Regions from separate parts of the Pseudoalteromonas sp. GABNS16E genome, predicted to be linked through region 1. Evidence: predicted binding sites of a transcription regulator. Region 1 holds the regulator's gene; each other region holds the start of a gene.
The links. Region 1 encodes sigma-54, which starts transcription at its own class of promoters, with help from an activator protein. Its sites were predicted from a motif close to GTTGGCACGNNNNTNGNNT; they were not measured.

Region 1 (3,130 bases):
TAGCTTTTCTCTACTTGCCAGCGCATTAAGAATATCTTGTTGTGGTAAGTAGGGGAGCTTTTCATGAGCAAGCTCACTGATAAACTCTAAAATTCTTTTTTTACTACTAAAAAGGACCGCAGCTTTGCTGCAGTCCTGGCATACTAATGTACTTAATTTCATAATATTAGTGTCTAGCAAGCTTCTCTTTATGTTTTATGACTTGACGATCGAGCTTGTCAATCAACGAGTCTATAGCGGCATACATATCTTGGTGCTCTGTTGAGGCAAATAAATCTGCGCCACTTACATGAATAGTCGCTTCTGCTTTTTGGTTGAGTTTTTCTACATCGAGAATGACATGCACATTGCTAATATGATCTGAGTGCCTTTCTAGCTTTGCAAATTTATTATTTACATAGTCTCTAAGTGAATCAGTTACTTCTACGTGACGACCAGTTAGGTTTAGTTGCATAAGCATTTCCTCTTTGTTTTTTACGTCTTATATCAAACTCTTTCTCTGATTTGACGGTGGAATAGCTAGCGATTCACGGTATTTTGCTATTGTGCGTCTAGCTACTTTAATTCCTTGCTCTGCCAATATATCCGCAATTTTACTATCACTCAATGGTTTAGCTGAGTTTTCCGCGGCAATTAGCTTTTTAATTAGGGCACGTATTGCGGTTGATGAACACTCGCCGCCGTTTTCAGTGCTTACGTGGCTTGAGAAAAAATACTTAAGCTCAAAAATACCACGTGGCGTATGCATATATTTTTGCGTAGTAACACGCGAAATTGTCGATTCATGCATTTCTACCATTTCAGCAACATCGTTTAAAACCATTGGCTTCATGGCTTCGGGGCCATGTTCAAAAAATGCCTGTTGCTGTTTTACAATACAGTTAGTTACCTTAAGCAGCGTGTCGTTTCTGCTTTCAAGGCTTTTTATAAACCATTTAGCTTCTTGTAAGTGAGAGCGAATAAATTGGCTATCACCACTTGATTTTACGGTACGTGACATAGCCGCGTACTGACTATTTACGCGTATTTTTGGCATGCTATCTGGATTTAGCTCTACCACCCAGCGGCCTTTTATTTTTTTAACCGACACATCTGGTATTACATACTCCGACTCTTCCCTTACTATTGTATCTGCAGGTTTTGGGTTGAGGGTATGTATTAGGGTCATGACCTCTTTAAGCTCGTCTTCTTTAAGCTTAGTCTTTTTCATTAATGTACGATAGTCGCGTGCCGCTAATAGATCAATGTGATCGGTTAAGATCATTTTAGTTTGTTCTATAAAAGGGGTGTCTTTATCAAACTGGTTTAGCTGAATGCACAAGCACTCTTGTAAACTGCGCGCGGCTATACCTACAGGGTCAAATAACTGAATACGCTTTAAAACGGCTTCTATTTCATCAAGTTCAACTTCAACTTCGTCATCGTTTTCTTGGTTAAAGCTCTCTAAAATCTCTTCACAACTTAGCGTTAAAATACCCGAGTCATCTACAGCTTCTACAATGGCAATAGCAATGGCTTCATCAGTTGGGCTAAAAGGAGTAAGCTGAAGCTGCCACATTAAATACTCATGTAGCGTTTCAGTAGAGGCACCTTGATAAATAGACTCATCTTCCGGCATTGGGCCTGAGGATGCAGCAGGGGCTGCGCTCATGTACTCATCCCAAGTTACATCCATTGCCATATCATCGCTAACGGTGTCTTTATTTAAAGCTTCGCCACTGTCTTGCTCGTACTCGCTGGTTGTATCGTCAGCCGATGCGCTTACGGTTACATCATCCGTATCTGCTTTTTGTTCATTTTTTCCAGCCGACTCTTCCGTGTAATCTTGCTCTTCTACTTCTAATAGCGGGTTGCTATCAAGTGCTTCTTGTATTTCTTGCTTGAGATCCAATGTACTGAGCTGCAGCAAGCGAATCGCTTGTTGCAATTGTGGAGTCATTGTAAGTTGCTGGCCCATGCGCAGCTGTAATGATTGCCTCATGTATCTCTAACAATCCTTTTATGTTGTTATAATTAATATTAGCAGATGCTTGTAGGTGTGGCTTAAATGTTACAGCCTAAATTGCTCGCCTAAATAAACATCGCGTACAGTTTTGTCATTTAATACGTGTTCTGGGGTGCCAGATGCAATTAGCTCCCCATGAGAAACAATGTAGGCTTTTTCACAAACATCAAGGGTTTCTCTTACATTGTGATCGGTAATTAATACGCCAATGCCACGGTTTTTAAGATGTTCTATTATTTTCTTTATATCTAACACTGAAATCGGATCAACACCAGCAAAAGGCTCATCCAATAAAATAAATTTAGGGTTCGCTGCCAGTGCTCTGGCAATTTCTACACGGCGGCGTTCACCACCAGAAAGCGCCATACCTTGGCTATCGCGAATATGCTGAATACTAAATTCATCAAGTAAGTTGTTAAGCGTTTCTTCTCGTGCGGCTTTATTGAGCTCTTTACGCGTTTCTAAAATAGCCATTAAGTTTTGATAAACTGTCAGCTTTCTAAATATTGATGACTCTTGCGGCAAATAGCCAATGCCTAAGCGGGCGCGGCTGTGCATAGGTAATAACGTAATGTCGTTATCATCAATAGAAATTTTACCTTTGTCGCTAGGTACTAATCCTACAATCATGTAAAAGGTGGTGGTTTTACCTGCGCCATTAGGGCCCAATAAGCCAACAATGCTGCCGGCTTCTACTTCAAGGCCTACATTTTTTACAACTTGGCGGCCTTTATAGCTTTTTGCTAATAGTTCTGCTTTTAAGGTGCTCATGGTTGACCTTCGTTACCTGTTTTTTCTTTAATTTTTGCTTCAACAGGCACTAAAATTGTGTGGACACGATCCGTAGAGTTTTCGTCTTTTTCTGCGCTAATAAGCTGCTGCTGCATATCGTAGGTAATACTTTTAGCATTAATTTTTTGACCGGCTTGCGCGACTTCAGCATCGCCAACAAGCGTTAAAAATCGCTTTGCTACGTCGTAACGTACTTCGTTTGCACTGGCACTCATTACGGTACCATCGTCTTGTTTTTCTTCGAAGTAGGCTGGGCTGCCAGTGGCAATAAGGAGTTGTTTGTTATCCCCTAAGTCTTCACGTTTATGTACTTCGAGTCGGTCGGCTGTAATT
Region 2 (3,130 bases), on a different contig from region 1:
ACAGCGGTTAATACTGTATTAGGGTGATACCAGCTTTTTAACGGGAAAAAGCGCTCAGCAATGAGCGCCACAAAAAAGGCAATAAAGTCCAAATGGTTTTGAACGATATTGCTTAGCATTTACAGCGTAACTTTTATTAGTTTTTCCAATAGTGCAACAACCATTTTTGATGAATTGATTGATGCAGTCTCTAGGTATTCTTCAAACGATTGCGGCGACTCTTTACCGGCAATGTCAGACATAGAGCGAATAACCACAAATGGCGTATTAAGCGCAAAACACGTTTGTGCAATAGATGCGCCTTCCATTTCTACTGCAAGCATTGTAGGAAAGTCGCTGCGTGCTTTATCAATTCGCACTGGATCACACATAAATGAATCACCCGTACAAATTAAGCCTACTAAGGTTTTTACTTCGCTAATTTGCGCAATGGTTTGCTCGGCAGCTTCAACTAGTTTTGGGTGTGCGGCAAAGCCTGCTGGCATTTGTGGAACTTGGCCGATTTCGTAGCCAAAAGCGGTTACATCTACATCGTGATGGCGTACTTCTGAAGAGATAACAACATCGCCAACACTTAGAGAGGGATCAAAGCCACCGGCAGAACCTGTGTTAATAACACAATCAGGATTAAAGTTATCAATTAATAACGTGGTTGCAATCGTTGATGCCACTTTACCAATACCCGATTGCACAAGTGTTACTGTATTACCCGCTAATTCGCCTGTGTAAAAGGTAAACCCTGCTTTAGTTAGCACTTGTGGGTTTTGCATTGCTTCACGTAAAATTTTAACTTCTGGCTCCATTGCGCCAATAATACCAACATTCATAGTGTTTGATTCCTGAGTTTGAATACGTAGATTATACGTGAAGTTAGCAATAAAAAACAAAAAAGCGAGCTGTTTTACGGCTCGCTTTAAATACTTTTAGGAGAGTATTTAATTCTATTTTAAATTTCGGCTAACGCAGTGGTTTGCGCTTTAGCCTGAGAAGGTGACAATACCGCAGGTTTACTTACACGATTACGTGTTGGACGAGCCGATTGCACCGCTGCAGGTTTGCCTAATTTAAACATAATTGCATCGCGCACCTCAGAAGGGCGGTAGCCTGATTTTACTTTCATACGAATATGTGGAATGCCAGCAGATTCTAAAGCGCCGTTTACAAACCAGTCGCGCTGGGCTTTGTGGCCATCTTTATTGGCGTTGTTAACTAAATCGACCGCAGCCACTATCGTCATTTTTTCTTTATCTACCAGCACAAAATCGAGTTGCTTATTTTTAGCTTTAGCTAAAGCTGCACGTTTTGATTTAGCAGAAAGGCCTTGCTTGCAGTCGATTACATCGATGAGTTTGACGCGGCTCACAATTTTGTATTGATCGCCTACCGCACGCTCTAAAAGATTTAAAAATGCACCCTCAACCTGTGTAAACACGGTTTGTTTGCGGGTAAAAGGATAGGGATTGCCGCCATCATCACTAAATTTTGACGCAACCACAGAGGCCCCAACCACTAATACTAAAATTGATAATAAAGCGAATTCCATACGGTAACTCCATAACAACAAATTGACACTGCTCAAGTAAAGCAATTTACGTGCCTAAAAATTGGTTGTTATGGCTAATTACCGTATGTATTTATTATTGATGCAGCAGGGCTGTTAGGCTTTGTAACCGCCCTCAATTCCTTTAACGGCAATCGCGACTGCATCATGCGCATGGAGTGATTCGTAATGATTAATTTGCAGCCAGTAATCACTAAAGTTATCGTTTTCAAGAACCGCTTTAATTTTACGTGCAGCATCTTCACAAAACATTAAATTTTGACCGTTAAGGCGGGCAAATTCTTGCTCATCTTCACGTTTTACTGCCGCTTGTACCGGGGTTTTTAGCTCAGCTTCTAATGTATCAATTAAATTTACTACGTCAAATTCACTAATCGTGTTGTCTAGCTTTACTTTAACGTTTGCAATTGAACGCTGTGAGTGAGGCGTTGCCACAATACCCTGCGTTGTGCCTAGCCATGCTAAAACATCTTTTTGATTAAGTGTTTCTTGATTAAACTTTTCGCTAAAAGCATTTTGAATAAGTTGGCGAGCAAGTGCTGCAGAGCATGGACAGGTTGATGAATAAGTAACATCAACGCTTAGCTCGTAGCTAATTACGCTATTTTCAATAGTGCTGGTTAGGGTAATTGGGTAGCTTTTCCAACCTGCTTTACCGCTTAACAACGATTTACGACGCAGCGGTAACTCAAATTTAAACTCTATTTGGGCTTTGTCACTTAATCCTTCGTGGCTGGTGATAAAGGTATCGAGTGCTTGAGCTAAAGTTTGTGGGTTAACTTGTTGCTCTGTAGAGAGTAAATCAAGCGCTAAAAATAAACGCGACATATGAATGCCTTTAGCGTCTTCTTTATGCAAATTAACAAAGGCACGCGCTTTTGCGTTAACGGTAACGGGTGCTAAATCTTTCGATTCAAAAATAAATGGCAGTTCTATTTCGCCCATACCAACCCAGTCTAACTTACCTGTTTGTAAGGCGGGAGCCGTATCAGCTATATCGGGCATGTTGGTTTGCATGTGCGCTACTCGTTATTGGTCATAATAAAGCGCAGCATTTTACACTAAATAATTTATTGCTGAAATGATGAGTTTAACAAGTAGGCAAAAGTAAACATGAAAATTTTCTGTTTTTGTCGCACAACATGAATATAGCTAATAGAAAAATGCTAAAATCTGCTGCAAAATGCGTTTGACTATTAATAGGCACTTTTTATTTATGCCTAGTAACGAGATACACTGACCTATGACCGATTCTTCTTTGAGCCCTTGGGCTCGAGTACTTTCTAGTTTAATAACTCGCTTTGGTGAGTTAAAAACCGCGGCAATGTGCTACGCGCTTTTATTAGGCGTGTCGCTTATATTGTCGAGTATGTTTTATTATGTGGCACTGGGTGAGGTTAATTTAGTTGATATTTTAGCTGTGGTATTTTTTACCGCGGTTGTATCTCCTTTTATGATCAGTATTTTACTCAACTCGATTAGACAATTAGATGCCTCATACGCTTATTTAGACAGCGCCACAAAACAAGAAAAGCTGTTAAACCAAACATTAAAAGATAATATCAACCG
Region 3 (3,130 bases), on a different contig from region 1:
GCACTCGCTCTTGCAGCTCTTTGTTCATAGGTGCAGGTGTTAAACCATACTCGCCTTTTAAAACACCGGCGGTTTCTTTGGTAATTGTTTTATAACGCTCACCCGTAAGCACATTTAGTACTGCTTGTGTGCCTACAATTTGCGATGTTGGAGTAACTAGCGGAATAAAACCTAAATCTTCACGCACGCGTGGGATCTCAAGTAATACTTCATTTAGCTTATCTGCTGCGCCTTGCTCTTTCAGTTGGTTTTCCATGTTGGTTAACATGCCACCAGGTACTTGCGCGAGTAAAATACGGCCATCAACACCTTTAAGGCTCCCCTCAAAGGCAGCGTACTTTTTACGTACATCTCTAAAGTAAGCCGCTATTTCTTCTAGCTGGTTTAAATCTAATTCGGTATCGCGGGGCGTTCCTTCAACAATTGCTACAATGGTTTCTGTAGCTGAATGACCGTAAGTCATACTCATTGAAGAAATAGCGGTATCAAGCATGTCAATGCCTGCATCAATGGCTTTTTGATATGTAGCAGTACTTAAACCTGTGGTTGCATGGCACTGCATAGCAATAGGGATAGAAACGGTTTCTTTTAGCCCTTTAATAAGTTGCTCTGCATCGTATGGTTTTAATAAGCCTGCCATATCTTTAATACAAATAGAGTGACAACCTAAATCCTCTAGCTGTTTTGCAAGGGTTAACCACATATCTAGGGTATGCACTGGGCTTACAGTATAAGAAATAGTACCTTGCGCGTGGGCACCTACTTTTACAGCCGCTTTAATTGCCGTTTCTAAGTTACGTACATCGTTCATGGCGTCAAAAATACGAAATACATCTACACCATTTTTGTGGGCACGCTCTACAAACTTTTCTACCACGTCATCGGCATAGTGGCGGTAACCCAATAAATTTTGCCCGCGCAATAACATTTGCTGTTTAGTATTCGGCATTGCTTTTTTAAGGGCGCGAATACGCTCCCACGGGTCTTCACCTAAATAACGAATACACGAATCAAACGTAGCGCCGCCCCACGACTCAATAGACCAATAACCGGCATCATCAAGTTTGTTAGCAATAGGGAGCATGTCATCTAAGCGCATACGGGTTGCAAGTAAAGACTGATGAGCATCGCGTAAAACAAGTTCTGTTAATTTTAATTTAGCCATGTGTGCCTCTTATTTATTATTTGATTTGTACTGAGCAATGGCAGCACTAATAGCAGCGATGTGCTCGTTTGGCACACCTTGAGATTTTAAAGATGGTGATTTAACCGGTATTGCAACTTCAGCCTCGTCAAAACGAGCAACCAAGTTAGACATGAGTGACACAGCACCAATCAATATTGAAAGAAATACAAACACGCCCACCATGCCCGTAAGCATCAAGCTACCTGCGGTTGTGAGTACAGCTCCTATATCCATTTTTCTCCCCCTGCACTATATAGCGATATAAAAAACCGCTTTATTTAAATAATTATTCACCGAATGATAACAAAACTTTTAACTTTGTCCACCACCTGTCAATTGGTAAAACCAATTAAAATTAAACTAACATACAGTCACAATAGTTAACATAGCTAATACAGGGTTAAATTAGCTTAGATATAGATGATAAAAATAACCGTTATAGGCAAAGGTTATATGGTTAAACCCAAAAAAACTTAAAAACTATAAAAAATAGTAAGTTAAACGGCAGGTAAAAAATCAGCTTGGCTAAAATGTAAATTGGTCTTACCAAGACTAGTAAAGCAGCGCGCAAAAAATATTTATTTTTTTACTCTCTTTACAATAGTGTGAATAAGTTACATCGTTAAACGTAAAACTTACCAATCCTAAATTTACAACCTTCGTTCAAAAAACCATAACATATTGAAAATTAATAAAATTAAACTCTGGCACGCAACTGGCATTATTACTTTTGAACGAATTTGATAACCAAGGAGAAAACAATGTTACGCTGGACAATTACATTTTTAGTTATTGCTTTAATCGCTGCAGTGTTAGGTTTTGGTGGTATCGCAGGTGCCGCAGCTGGTATAGCAAAAATTATATTCTTTATCTTTTTAGTACTTTTAGTGATTTCTTTAGTTTCAGGTGCGCTGCGCGGTAAATCGCCCAGGTAGCTACTAACATAATTAAAACACTAAACAATCAACATATACAAGGAATTACATTATGAACTCAACAACTTTAAAAGCAGCACTAATCGCCGTATTTGCAGGTTTCTTTATGATGGGTTGTGAAGACAACCACGCAGAAGAAGCAGGTGAGCGTATTGATGAAGCAGTAACTGACGTGCAAAACTCTGTTGAAGATGCATGTGAAAATGTAAAAGAAGGCGTTAACGCAGAAGAAACTAACTGTTAATCTGTTTGGTAACGTAAAAAACGGCTTTTAATAAGCCGTTTTTTTGTGCGCGAATGAAAAGCGGCTTCTAACTCTTAAAATGCATAGCCTACATTAACGGGTGTGATTTTTATGCTAGCTTGTTAAAATAGCGAAAACTATTACTTATTAGCAATTATGGCACTGACCACCACTTACACACTCGATAAACCTTACTACTACGAATGCTTTGACGAGTCCCACTCTTATAGTAAAGCAGCCAAGCCAAAGTATTTTTTGCTGGCATTACTGGTGTGCTTAGGTTTAATTAGTATTTACGCTATGGACGATCATTACCTAGGTACATTTTTAATAATGCTGGGTGTATTAGAATGCGTTGCCTTTTATTACCGCAGGCCTTGGTGGGTTACGCGCCAAATGTTTAGTCGTGCTTCGGGCTCAACGGTTACTCTTTCGTTTACCGATGACGCTATTAGCACCGAAAACCACTATAAAAGCCATACATTTAAGTGGGCAGAAATAACCCATATTATTAAAACTAACCACGGCTACTTAGTGCACCATAATAAAGGTATGCAATATATTTCTAGCAGTGTATTAACCGATGAAATGCGCGATTTTATAAACAAAAAAGCCACTCAGTGAGTGGCTTTTGGTATAGCTAAGTGCATTACTCAGCTAAGTATACGTGTTGATTAAGCATTGCCCGGATTAGGGTTAGACTTTTCAGCTTGTATACGCATGTAAATCTCTTCACGATGCACTGAAACGTCTTTAGGTGCGTTA
Region 4 (3,130 bases), on a different contig from region 1:
ACAAACTAAAACAGGTTTTGTACCAGAAGTTGGTAGGTTGAGGTTTTGAGAAATCTTTTTTAACTCTGGAGCAGAGTGAGCCGCTGTGACAACATCCTGTGTACTAGCTGACTGTAAAACCCCTTCTTTTTCAAATTTATTTAAAGCAAGCTTTGCATCACAGCCTAAGTAACTAGTCCAATCTCTCATGCTCAACATTTTCAATAAGCTTTTGGGCTTTAAAAAGCTCTTTAGAAAATAGTATTCATTAGTGTCCATAATTCGCTTCCTATTGCTCAGAACGATGAATATTATAGCATTTACTTAATGTGGGAACGGTTTACCTGAATGTTGAATATTATCAAGCAAAACAATATCCGATCATATAGCAACAAGCTTTTCTGATTAGAAGTGGAACTCAGTTAAAAGTGAGGGATTAATCAGTTCAAAAATATAGAGGTGTTTTCCGCGAAACTAAAAGTAGCACAGAGGTAGCACAGGGTAATTTCGGTTAGTAGGTATTTACTTTGAAAGCTTTGGAAAGTGGTGGCCCCTCCCAGACTCGAACTGGGGACCTAACGATTATGAGTCGTGTGCTCTAACCAACTGAGCTAAGGGGCCAACTTTGTATAACTACAAGGTAGTTAATTTTTGAAGCGTTTAGCCACTGAGCGACTAAAGCGGGTTGCAGTATAAAAAGTTTTTTAAGGCTTGTCACTAGCAAAAACCTTTATTTTAACAATCAGTAAGCTGACTGCTTAAATAGTAATCTTTTTGCATGCGAATAGGCAGGAAATAACAGAAAAATAAACGCAGAAGTATGTAAGCCGCTTTTTTACAATTTTAATAACTATAAAAAAGTGGCCGGCTCACATTGAACACACCACACATTATTTTTTAGCAATAATGTAGATAGCGTGAATTAAACCAGGGAAGTAACCCAGTAAAGTTAGTAAAATATTTAGCCAAAAATGCATACCTAAACCAACTTGTAAAAATACACCCAGTGGCGGTAATAAAATCGACAGTATTATACGAATGATATCCATGATATAGCTCCTTTAAAAATGACAAGCAAAAAGCCCAGCTAAGCTGGGCTTTTTAGTATAGTGTATTATTCAGCAACAATAGTTAGTTCATCTACTACGTCACGAACATCTTCAGCATTTTTAGCAATTTTTACTGCTAACTGCTTTTCAGCTTCTGTTTCAACAGAACCTTTAAGTTTTACTATACCGTTGTCGGTATCAACGTCGATATCTGTACCGTCAACTTCTGAGTCAAATAAGAAACGTGTAGTAATTACTGTGGTGATTTTAGCGTCAGTTAAGTCGTTATCGTCATCATCCATAGTGTCACGATCTTTGTCGTCCATATCCATGTTTTTCACAACAGTTAGGTTGTTTTCTACATCAGATACGCCATCTAGGCTAATTACAAGTTCTTCAGCTAGCTCTTTATCAAGGTCGCTGTTTACTTTACCTGTAAGTACTACCTTGCCATTTTTTACATCAGTGTTAATGTCAAAGTTGTTTAGATTAGTGTTCATAAGAAGCACTGTTTCTGCCTTACCATCAATCCAAGCATCTTTACTTTCATTTTCCCAAGTGCCCGCTTGAGCACCCATAGCTGTAGTACCTAGAACTAAAGCCGCAATCATAGATTTGTTGAATGTTTTCATAATCTTTCTCCTTTTGATTAAAGACACTTTTATGTATGCGAGCTTTAGGCCAACTTTATTAACACTTTAAATTCATGGAGTTAGCTATTTCATTGGGTATAAATAAAAATACCTCCGAGTAAACATTTACAGGCTATTAGGTAAAACTTTCTTAAGTGGTGAAAATAACGATTATATTGCTGTTTTGGTTAATCTATCGTTAATATAATAAATTAAGCGGCGCTATAAAAATAATAAGCCATTGATATATAAATAGTTAAGTTTTGGTACAGCACTTGCTATGTAAAGTGGTAACTCATATAAAAAGGATTATTCCCATGTCTGTAAAAATTGAAGACCGCCCAATAGAGCAAGTTCGCGAACAAGTGATAGACCAACTTATTTATAACTACAGCCATGGCGTTATTTCAGCTGAAGCCTTTGAAAGGCGCTTAGACAGTGCAATGGAAGCAATCGATAATATCGCGTTACTTAATTTAGTAGAGGATTTAACCCTTACTACAGATACCCAGTACAGTGCTCAAAAGCAAACGCAATTTGCCCCTAACTACAGCGCCCAACAAGCGGATGAAGAAAACTTAACACTGCGAAGCATTTTAGGCTCAAGCGAGCGTAGCGGCCAATGGGTGGTGCCTAAAGATATTTACATTCAAAACTATATGGGGTCGATTGTTTTAGATTTTACTGATGCTATTTTTGCCCACCAACATGTTACCGTGCATGTAAATTGTATTTTTGGCAGCGAAGAAATTTACGTACCAGAGCACGTTAATGTAGTTTCTAAAATGTTTTGTATATTAGGTAGTTTTGAAAACAAAACGGTGTCGCTTAATAAGCGCCAAGGCCCCACAATTAACCTAGAAGGTAAAACAGTTTTAGGTTCGGTGGAGGTAAAAGTTAAACGCACCATTAAAGAAAAATTTGTGAGTTTTGCTAATGATTTAAAGGCCCAGCTTGGGGTGAGTAATAAATAATACGGGTAAAAACAAATGGGTAGAAAAGCCATATTATGCGCTTTTCTACACCGTTATTTATGCCTATTTTATAAGTCGTTATTACGCTCGCTTGGAATGTCACTCATATACTGCACAAACTCAACCTCGAACCCTGCTGGGTCTAAGTAATATACGTTTTTTCTAAATGGGTTTTCTGCGCCCTCTTTATCAATGCTAAATCCGGCGTGTTTTAAGCGCTGTATAACAGCGTCTAGGTTGTTTGTAACGTAAGCAAAGTGAGCCAGCCCGACTTGATGCCCTGCCAAATCTCTGTTTTTATGCTCGCCATTATCGCTTATAGCAATGTAGTGATTATCGTCGCCAAAATGTACCCAGCGCTTAGGTTTGCCATACCAGGTGTTATGCCCTTCACTTCTAATAGACCAATAAGGAAAGGCTGCTTGGTAAAATTTAAGCATGGCATTTATATCGTTTACTACTAAATGTACGTGTTCTAATTTCATTATTATTTACC

Region 2: PSI06_RS15225 (DUF2726 domain-containing protein) is a predicted target of sigma-54. The motif match lies at 1,583-1,601, and genes of this name have one in related genera.
Region 3: PSI06_RS15175 (DUF1328 domain-containing protein) is a predicted target of sigma-54. The motif match lies at 1,890-1,908, and genes of this name have one in related genera.
Region 4: PSI06_RS06680 (BON domain-containing protein) is a predicted target of sigma-54. The motif match lies at 1,696-1,714, and genes of this name have one in related genera.

What each region holds. Positions count from the first base shown of each region.
Region 1 covers NZ_JAQREZ010000016.1:24,986-28,115, reverse strand. Annotated here, with positions in the region: gene PSI06_RS08785 (PTS sugar transporter subunit IIA) at 1-162, opposite strand, end outside; gene hpf (ribosome hibernation promoting factor) at 167-454, opposite strand; gene PSI06_RS08775 (RNA polymerase factor sigma-54) at 482-1,981, opposite strand; gene lptB (LPS export ABC transporter ATP-binding protein) at 2,051-2,776, opposite strand; gene lptA (lipopolysaccharide transport periplasmic protein LptA) at 2,773-3,130, opposite strand, start outside.
Region 2 covers NZ_JAQREZ010000040.1:29,240-32,369, forward strand. Annotated here, with positions in the region: gene PSI06_RS15215 (cobalamin biosynthesis protein CobD/CbiB) at 1-119, opposite strand, end outside; gene mtnN (5'-methylthioadenosine/S-adenosylhomocysteine nucleosidase) at 120-827, opposite strand; gene PSI06_RS15225 (DUF2726 domain-containing protein) at 947-1,543, opposite strand; gene folE2 (GTP cyclohydrolase FolE2) at 1,658-2,578, opposite strand; gene arcB (aerobic respiration two-component sensor histidine kinase ArcB) at 2,805-3,130, shown strand, end outside.
Region 3 covers NZ_JAQREZ010000040.1:19,189-22,318, reverse strand. Annotated here, with positions in the region: gene oadA (sodium-extruding oxaloacetate decarboxylase subunit alpha) at 1-1,165, opposite strand, end outside; gene PSI06_RS15180 (OadG family protein) at 1,175-1,420, opposite strand; gene PSI06_RS15175 (DUF1328 domain-containing protein) at 1,948-2,121, shown strand; gene PSI06_RS15170 (hypothetical protein) at 2,174-2,365, shown strand; gene PSI06_RS15165 (YcxB family protein) at 2,522-2,989, shown strand; gene csrA (carbon storage regulator CsrA) at 3,040-3,130, opposite strand, start outside.
Region 4 covers NZ_JAQREZ010000011.1:14,479-17,608, forward strand. Annotated here, with positions in the region: gene PSI06_RS06665 (SAP domain-containing protein) at 1-258, opposite strand, end outside; tRNA gene PSI06_RS06670 (tRNA-Ile) at 524-600, opposite strand; gene PSI06_RS06675 (YqaE/Pmp3 family membrane protein) at 870-1,028, opposite strand; gene PSI06_RS06680 (BON domain-containing protein) at 1,094-1,660, opposite strand; gene PSI06_RS06685 (cell wall-active antibiotics response protein) at 1,978-2,634, shown strand; gene PSI06_RS06690 (VOC family protein) at 2,703-3,119, opposite strand.